DNA from 2 places in the Ideonella sp. genome. Region 1 is predicted to be linked to the other one. Evidence: predicted binding sites of a transcription regulator. Region 1 holds the regulator's gene; the other holds the start of a gene.

Evidence for each region. Region 1 encodes FNR, which switches genes on or off when oxygen is low (the NO sensors DNR and NnrR bind a similar motif). Its sites were predicted from a motif close to TTGATNNNNATCAA; they were not measured.
Region 2: a site for FNR is predicted at 1,910-1,923, ahead of clpB (ATP-dependent chaperone ClpB). Genes of this name have one in related genera too.

Annotation. Positions count from the first base shown of each region.
Region 1 covers NZ_JAYSDQ010000026.1:53,541-57,949, forward strand. The annotation lists gene ACE3SG_RS26255 (sulfite exporter TauE/SafE family protein) at 1-161, opposite strand, end outside; gene hemN (oxygen-independent coproporphyrinogen III oxidase) at 178-1,617, opposite strand; gene fnr (fumarate/nitrate reduction transcriptional regulator Fnr) at 1,717-2,502, shown strand; gene ACE3SG_RS26270 (hypothetical protein) at 2,561-2,824, opposite strand; gene ACE3SG_RS26275 (hypothetical protein) at 2,860-3,114, opposite strand; gene ccoG (cytochrome c oxidase accessory protein CcoG) at 3,172-4,409, opposite strand, start outside.
Region 2 covers NZ_JAYSDQ010000008.1:119,052-123,460, reverse strand. The annotation lists gene clpB (ATP-dependent chaperone ClpB) at 1-1,823, opposite strand, end outside; gene ACE3SG_RS12600 (acyl-CoA dehydrogenase family protein) at 1,961-3,232, opposite strand; gene ACE3SG_RS12595 (flavin reductase family protein) at 3,260-3,745, opposite strand; gene ACE3SG_RS12590 (CrcB family protein) at 3,824-4,207, opposite strand; gene ACE3SG_RS12585 (molybdenum cofactor biosynthesis protein MoaE) at 4,214-4,409, opposite strand, start outside.

The DNA of each region.
Region 1 (4,409 bases):
TAGCCGGCCAGCCGCCCCAGGTGGAAGGCCGACCAGGCGTTGCGCGCCGAGCCGCCGCAGGCGCGAACGGCGGCCATGCTGGGGGCACCGCACATCGCCGCGCAGTGCAGCGAGCCGGCCAGCCCCATCAGCAAGGCGGTCAGCGCCAGGGCGGCGGTCATCGCGGCAGCAGGCGGCTCAGATGATGCGCGAGAAGCGCTCGCGCACCTTGTCGGCCTGCAGGTGCTTGTCGAAGACCATCGCGATGGCCCGCACCACGAACCAGCCCGACGCGGTCACCTGCAGCGCGCCCGGCTCCACGGTGACCAGCCCTTCGGCCGCGAAGGTGGCGAGATCGCCCAGCTCGGCCCGGAAGTAGTCGCGGAAGTTCACCAGGTAGGCCAGCTCGATCGACTCGAACTCGACCCGCCCTTGGCACATCAGCGCCATGATCACGGCCCGGCGCAGCAGGTCGTCGCGGGTCAGTGCCAGGCCCCGCACGGTGGGCAGCTGGCCGTGGCGGATCGCGTCGTAGTACTCGGGCAGCGTCTTCGCGTTCTGGCTGTAGGTGGCGCCCATGCGGCCGATGGCCGACACGCCCAGGCCGATCAAATCGCAGTCGGGCTGCGTGCTGTAGCCCTGGAAGTTGCGGTGCAACCGGCCCTGCCGCTTGGCGGCGGCCAGCGCGTCGTCGGCGAGCGCGAAGTGGTCCATGCCGATGTAGCTGTAGCCATGGCCCATGAAGCCCGCGATCGCGCCGGACAGCATGGCCACCCGGTCGCCCGGCGGCGGCAGCATCGCCGCTTCAATGCGGCGCTGCGGCTTGAAGCGTTGCGGCAGGTGCGCGTAGGCATACAGCGCGATGCGGTCGGGCCGCAACTCGGCCACCTGCGCCACGGTGTGGGCGAACGAGGCCGGCGTCTGTTTCGGCAGGCCGTAGATCAGGTCGGTGTTGATCGACTCGTAGCCCAGCGCGCGAGACGCCAGGATCAGGTCGCGCACGCTTTCGAAGCTCTGCACCCGGTGCACGGCCTTCTGCACCTCGGGGTCGAAATCCTGCACGCCGAAACTGAGCCGGTTGAAGCCCATGCGCCGGAAGGCCGCCAGGCGCTCGGCGGTCACCGTGCGCGGGTCGACCTCGATCGACACCTCGGCATTCGGGGTCAGGCGAAACGCATCGTTCAGCTCGGCCATCAGGCCTTCGAGCTCGGCGTCGCTCAAGAAGGTGGGCGAACCGCCGCCCAGGTGCAGCTGCGACACCGGCTGCGGCGCACCCAGCACCTTGGCATACAGCGCGATCTCGGCGCGCAGCGCCAGCAGGTATTCGGCGGCGCGATCGTGGTGCTTGGTGATGACCTTGTTGCAGGCGCAGTAGTAGCACAACGATTCGCAGAACGGGATGTGCACGTACAGCGACAGCGGCGTGCGGGCGCCGACGCAGGCCCCGTCGGCGCGCTGGCGCAAGGCCTGTTCAAGGTCGGCCGGGCCGAAGGCCTCGACGAACCGGTCGGCCGTGGGGTACGAGGTGTAACGCGGCCCCGGCACGTCGAAGCGGCGCAACAACGAAAGCGGCAGGCCGCCCGGCGTCGACTCGGGAGTGGCAATGCCGGCAGCAGGGGCAACGGTCAGATCAGGCATGGGGCCAATCGTGCCGCGCAGTGCCGGCCCGGCGCTTGATCTGGCGCAAGCCGACGGGGGCCCCTGCGGCGAAAAATTGCGCCGTTGTTGAGGATGATCATGCCCACTGCCGACCCCTGCCCTTTCCCCCCGCGCGAGCCCGGCGCGGCCGCCACGGAACGCGCCCGCGAACGGGCTGGCGCCTTCAACGTGGCCTGCTCCAGCTGCAACCTGCGCGAGCTGTGCCTGCCGGTGGGCTTGTCGAGCACCGACCTCGCCCGGCTGGACCAGCTGGTGGCCACGCGCCGCACCGTGGCCCGGGGCGACACGCTGTTTCGCGCCGGTGAGCCTTTCCAGTCGCTCTTTGCGGTGCGCACCGGTTTCTTCAAGACCCGGGTCTCGTCCGAAGACGGGCGCGACCAGGTGACCGGCTTCCAGATGGCCGGCGAGTTGCTGGGCCTGGACGGGATCAGCGGCGACCGCCACACCTGCGACGCCGTGGCGCTGGAAGACTCGCAGGTCTGCGTGATCCCCTTTGCCGAGCTGGAGCACCTGTCGCGCGAGTTCGGCGACCTGCAGCGCCAGTTCCACAAGATCATGAGCCGCGAGATCGTGCGCGACCACGGCGTGATGCTGCTGCTGGGCAGCATGCGCGCCGAAGAGCGCCTGGCGGCCTTTCTGCTGAACCTGACCCAGCGCCTGCAGTCGCGCGGCTTCTCGGCCTCGGCGCTGGTGCTGCGCATGACGCGCGAAGAGATCGGCAGCTACCTCGGGCTGAAGCTCGAAACGGTCAGCCGCACGTTCTCGAAGTTCCAGGAAGACGGGCTGCTGCAGGTCAGGCAGCGCCAGATCCGCATCATCAACCAGGCTGGACTGCAGCAGCTGGTCAACGGCGCCACCTGCTGAGCGCAAGCCACCGGCTGGGCGCCATGCCGTCACGGCGCCCATCGGCGCCGCGCGCCGCTCACTCGACGTTCGGGTGGGTCAGGAAATGGGTGATCGTCGACGCGAGCGCGATCACCAGCCAGAACAACAGGAAAGCCACCGAGTAGACGGTTGTCGGCTGCCAGTCTGCCGAATCGGCACCGGCCCATGAAAGCTGGTGGGGGTCGACGACGGCAAAGACCAGCATCTCAAGCACGCCCGCCATCAGGAAGGCCGGCCAGAGGATGCACAGCCAGCGCACCGGCGGCGCAACATCGATCTCTGCCACGTGGTGGTGGGGCATGGCGGCTCCCCCGTTTGGCGCCACGGTGTCACCCATCAGGGCTTGGCGGTGGCGGCGTGGTTGCGTGCCTGCAGCGCGGGCGTCATCGCGTCCGGCGCGGCCGAGCGCTCGCTCACACCGCCACGCTCTTGCAGATTCAGCACGGGGTCGGCCCCACGCGCGGCGATGACCGCAGTCACCAGGCTGGCGACCACCACGACCAGCGGGCCGCCGATCATCAGCCACACCATCGGCTCACGCCACCAGGCGCGCGCCTGCAGCGCCTGGTCTTGCGTACGGGTCGCATTCATCGCTTCACTCCTCTGGGCCACCTTCGTTGGCGGCCAGTGTTGGACCGTGCCGCTCTCTCAGCGCGGCACCACAAAGCTGGATTTCTCGCTCACCTGCGCCGGCGGCTCAGCCCCGACAGACTCACGTTCTACACGAAATTCGATCGGGTGGGGGCCGGCACCCACCTGGGCGGCCGATTCTGGCGGCAACTGCAACGCCACCGTCAGCCACCTTGCCTCGGCCGGCGCGAGCGTCAACTCGCTGCCCCGCGCCAGGGCCAGCCCTGGCAGGCCTTGCGCGCTGACACGGTAGTGCTGCGGTGTCTCGGTCACGTTCATCACCTGCAGCCGGAAGACATTCTCGACCCGGCCGTCTTCGACCAGGCGCGCCAGCGAGGCGCGGTCGCGCACCACGTCGACCCGGAACGGGCTGCGCAGCGCCAGGCTGGCCACGAAGGCCCCGGCGATCAGCAGCATCACCGTGCTGTAGATCAGCACCCGCGGCCGCAGCACCCGCTGCAGGATCTGGCGCCAGCCCAGGTGCTCGGCGAGGCTGTTCTCGGTGGCGTAGCGGATCAGCCCGCGCCGATAAGGCCCCCTGGCCGCCGCATCGCCGCCGCTCGCGGTGGACGCGGCAGCTTGGGGCAGCCCGGCGGCCATCTTGTCCATGATGCCGTCGCACACGTCGATGCAGGCGGCGCAGCCGATGCACTCGTACTGCAGGCCCTTGCGGATGTCGATGCCGGTCGGGCAGACCTGCACGCACAGCCCGCAGTCGACGCACGCGCCCTGCGTGGCCGCCGCCGGATCGCCCTTGCGCAGCCTTGCGCCGCGCGGCTCGCCGCGCTTCGTGTCGTAGCTGATGATCAGCGTGTCGCGGTCGAACATCGCGCTCTGGAAGCGCGCGTAGGGGCACATGTACTTGCAGACCTGCTCGCGCATGTAGCCGGCGTTGCCGTAGGTGGCAAAGCCGTAGAACAGCACCCAGAACCACTCCCACGGGCCGAAGCCCAGGGTCAGCGCCTCTTGCGCCAGGCTGCGGATCGGCGTGAAGTAGCCGACGAAGGTGAAGCCGGTCCACAGCCCGATGGCCAGCCAGACCGTCTGCTTGCCGCCCTTGCGGGCCAGGCGCTCCCAGGTCCAGGGGCTCTTGTCGAGCTTCATCCGCTGGGCCCGGTCGCCCTCGAACTTCTGCTCGACCCACATGAACATCTCGGTGTAGACCGTCTGCGGGCAGGCGTAGCCGCACCACAGACGCCCGGCCACCGCGGTGAACAGGAACAAGGCGTAGGCCGAGAGGATCAGCAGGCCCGTCA
Region 2 (4,409 bases), on a different contig from region 1:
AGGAACAGGAACGAGCCGAGCGGGCGGTTCGGGTCCGACAGGCCGGCGCGCGAGCGGCGGATGGCGTCGGCCACCGCCACGATGGCTTCGTCCTGGCCGACCACGCGCTCGTGCAGCTTGGCCTCCATCTGCAGCAGCTTGTCGCGCTCACCCTGCATCAGCTTGCTGACCGGGATGCCGGTGGAGCGCGAGACCACCTCGGCAATCTCTTCGGCGCCGACCATGGTGCGCAGCAGTTGCGGCGCACCGGCGGTGCCCTTCTTGCCCGCTTCCTTGGCCTGAGCTTCCTTCAGGCGCTTTTCCAGCTCGGGCAGCTTGCCGTACTGCAGCTCGGCCACCTTGTCGAAGTTGCCCTTGCGCTTGAGCTCTTCGACCTGGGTCTTGATGCGCTCGATCTCTTCCTTGACCTGGGCCGAGCCCTGGGCCGTGGCCTTCTCGGCCTTCCAGATCTCTTCGAGGTCGGCGTATTCGCGCTGCAGCTTGACCAGCTCGTCTTCGATCAGGCCAAGGCGGCGCTGCGAGCCCTCGTCATGCTCCTTCTTCATCGCCTCGCGCTCGATCTTCAGCTGGATCATGCGGCGGTCCAGCCGATCCATGACCTCGGGCTTCGAGTCGATCTCGATCTTGATCTTGGCCGCCGCCTCGTCGATCAGGTCGATCGCCTTGTCGGGCAGGAAGCGGTCGGTGATGTAGCGGTGGCTCAGCTCGGCCGCGGCCACGATGGCCGGGTCGGTGATCTCGACACCGTGGTGCACCTCGTACTTCTCTTGCAGGCCGCGCAGGATGGCGATGGTGGCCTCCACGCTGGGCTCGTCGACCAGCACCTTCTGGAAGCGGCGCTCCAGCGCGGCGTCTTTCTCGACGTACTTGCGGTATTCGTCCAGCGTGGTCGCGCCGATGCAGTGCAGCTCGCCGCGCGCCAGCGCCGGCTTGAGCATGTTGCCGGCGTCGATGGCGCCCTCGGCCTTGCCGGCACCGACCATCGTGTGCAACTCGTCGATGAAGAGAATGATCCGGCCTTCGTCGGCCGCCACTTCCTTCAGCACGGCCTTCAGCCGCTCTTCGAACTCGCCGCGATACTTGGCACCGGCGAGCAGGCCGGCCATGTCCAGCACCAGCACGCGCTTGTTCTTCAGCGTGTCGGGCACTTCGCCGTTGATGATGCGCTGGGCCAGGCCTTCGACGATCGCCGTCTTGCCGACGCCCGGCTCGCCGATCAACACCGGGTTGTTCTTGCTGCGGCGCTGCAGCACCTGGATCGCGCGGCGAATCTCGTCGTCGCGGCCGATCACCGGGTCGAGCTTGCCCTGGCGGGCGCGCTCGGTCAGATCGAGCGTGTACTTCTTCAGCGCCTCGCGCTGGCCTTCGGCCTCAGCCGAGTCGACCGTCTGGCCGCCGCGCACCGCGGTGATGGCCGCTTCGAGCGCCTTGCGCGTGAGGCCGTGGCCACGCACGATGCCGCCCATGTCGCTCTTGGCGTCGGCCAGGGCGAGCAGGAACATCTCGCTGGCGATGAACTGGTCACCGCGCTTGCTGGCCTCTTTGTCGGCCGCCTGCAGCAGCTGGATCAGGTCGCGCCCGGGTTGCACCGGGCCGCCGCCTTGCACGCTGGGCAGGCCGTTGATGGCCGTGTCCATCGCGGTCTTCAGCGCCGCGGTGTTGGCGCCAGAGCGATCCAGCAGGGCCTTGGGGCCATCGGGCTGGGCGAGCATGGCCGCCAGCAGGTGCGAGGGCTCGATGTAGGGGTTGTCGCGCGCGACCGCTAAGCTTTGCGCATCGGCGAGGGCCTGTTGGAAGGCGGTGGTGAGTTTGTCCAGACGCATGGGTGGGAACCTCCGTTGCCACAAGACATGGGGCAGTCCCCAGGCCTTTTCAAGCCCGAGGATCGCCGCGCCGATGCCCGGGCGGATTGCGCCAGATCAAACGGCGGGCGGCACCTCGGGCCCGCGCCCGCCAGGCCCTACACCGGCTCGATCGCCTCGTCGCCTTCGCCGGGGTCGTACAGGCAGTCGCGGCCGAGCTGATCCAGGCACAGCTCGGCCGTCCACGGCAGCATCAGCGAGCCGCAGCGCGAATCGCGGTACAGCCGCTCCAGCGGCAGCGACTTCAGCATCGACGCGCCGCCGCAGGTGCGGATGGCCAGCGTGCAGACGGCGTTGGCGCTTTCCATGATCGTGTAGTGGCCGGCCAGCAGGCGCATGCGGGTGTCGGCATCGGGGTCGGGGCGTGCGTCGCGGGCGGTCTGCAGGAACAGCGCCCTCGCCTGCTCGAGCAGGATGCGCATCTGCGCCACCGCCTGCTGCTTGGTCGGGTACATGCGGCGCGGCACCGGCGGCATGCCGGGCAGCTCGGCGCGCAGGTACTGCACGGTGAAGTCGTAGGCCGCCTGGGCGATGCCCATGTACGGCGCCGCCATCGTGGCGAACATGTGCGGGCAACGCTGGCTGGCCTCGAAGTAGCGGCCCTCGGGCAGCAGGCGCGCGTTGTCGCGCACGAAGACTTCCTTCATTTCCAGGTTGCGCGACACGGTGGCGCGCATGCCCAGCGGGTCCCAATCGCCGCTCACCGTCACGCCGGCCGAATCGGCCGGCACGGCGAGGTACAGCGCATCTCGCTGCGAAGCGCCCGGCGTGTCCAGCGTGCAGAGCACGCCGTAGTAGTCGGCCACGCCGGCCAGCGTGGCGAACAGCTTGCGGCCGGTGACGAGGTAGCCGCCTTCGACCTTCTTGGCCAGCGTGCCCCACGGCGCCTTGCCCGCCGAGGCCGCACCACCTTCGGAGAACGGCTGCGAGTAGACGTGGCCGCGGCGGACGATGCGCTCGTAGTGCACGGCGCGGTGCGCCTCCTGGTCGGCCCGCTCGGCGGGGGTCAGGTCCAGCGCATCGGCGACCGGGCCGGCCCACAGCGACGCGCAGGTGTGCATGTTGAACGACAGCGCGGTCGCGCCGCAGTGGCGGCCGATCTCGGCGGCCACCAGCATGAAAGTGGTGAAGTCGGCGCCCAGGCCGCCGCGTTCGGCCGGCACGCACAGCGCCAACAGCCCGCTGTCGCGCAGGTCGCGGTAGTTTTCGGTCGGGAAGCTGGCATCGCGATCGTGCGCCGCGGCGCGCGGCGCAAAGCGGGTGCGGCCCAGCTCGGCAGCCAGCGCGACCAGCTCGCGCTGGCGCGGGCTCAACAGCGCCGGGTCACCGGCGATGTGGGGCGTGGGGTGCGTCTGCATGGAGGCGGTCATCGAAGTCCCCTGGTGGTCATGGCCTGCTCAAAGGATTTCGCCGAGCAGCCGGTAGTGCCCGGCCTGGAAGACCAGCGGCGGCAAGGCGGCTTCATGCATGTTTTCGACCTGGCCGATGAACAGCACGTGGTCGCCCACCGTCTGCTGGCTGTGCAGCGCACACTCGAAGACCGCGGTGCAGCCGGTGAGCACCGGCGCGCCGCCGGCGCCGTCGGACCATTGGCCTTCGGCGAAGCGGTCTGGCACGGCGCTGGCGAACCGGCGCGACAGGTTGACCTGCGCCTCGGACAGCACGTTGATCGCGAAGTGGCTGGCCTGCTGGAACGCCGGCAACGCCGGGCTGGCCAGGCGCAGCGACCACAGCAGCAGCGGCGGGTCCAGCGACAGTGAATTGAAGGAATTGGCGGTCAGGCCGATGGCCTGGCCTCGCCCATCGCGGCAGGTGGCGATGGTCACGCCGGTGGTGAATCGGCCCAATGCGTTGCGCAGGGCCTTGACGTCGAAAGGCAGCATTTGCCCGCGATGGTAGGCCCAAACCGGGCCGCGAATCGCGGGGGCCCTAACTCGACGGGGCCACGCAGCGGTGCTCGTTCACGGCCAGAGCGAGCGCCCCGCCCACCAACCCAGGCCGGCAAACGCCAGCGCCCCCAGCACATGGGCCAGGGTGTGGGCCAGCGCAACGCCGGGCTCGCCGCGCACCAGCAGCGCCAGCGACTCGGCCGAATAGGCCGAAAACGTGGTCAGCCCGCCCAGGCCGCCGGTGACCAGCAGCAGGCGCAGCGTCTCGTTCGGGTGGCGCTCGAAGGCAACGAGGCTGAAGCCGATCAGCAAGCCGCCCGTGCAGTTGACCACCAGCGTGCCCAGCGCGAACGGCAAGGGCATCGGGTTCAGCCACAGGCTGACGCGCCAGCGCAGCAGCGCGCCGACGGCGCCGCCGAGGGCGACCGCCAATGCATGCATCCAGCCGGACTGCATGGGCGCTCAGCGGCCCGCGTTGCTGGCGAAGCTGCCCCAGCGGGCCAGCGCGGCATCGTCGCTGACGCGGGCATCGACCCAGTGGGCGCCGTCGGGCGTGGTCTCTTTCTTCCAGAACGGCGCCTGGGTCTTCAGGTAGTCCATCAGGAACTCGCAGGCCTGGAACGCCTCGCCGCGGTGGGGCGAGGTGACAGCCACGAAC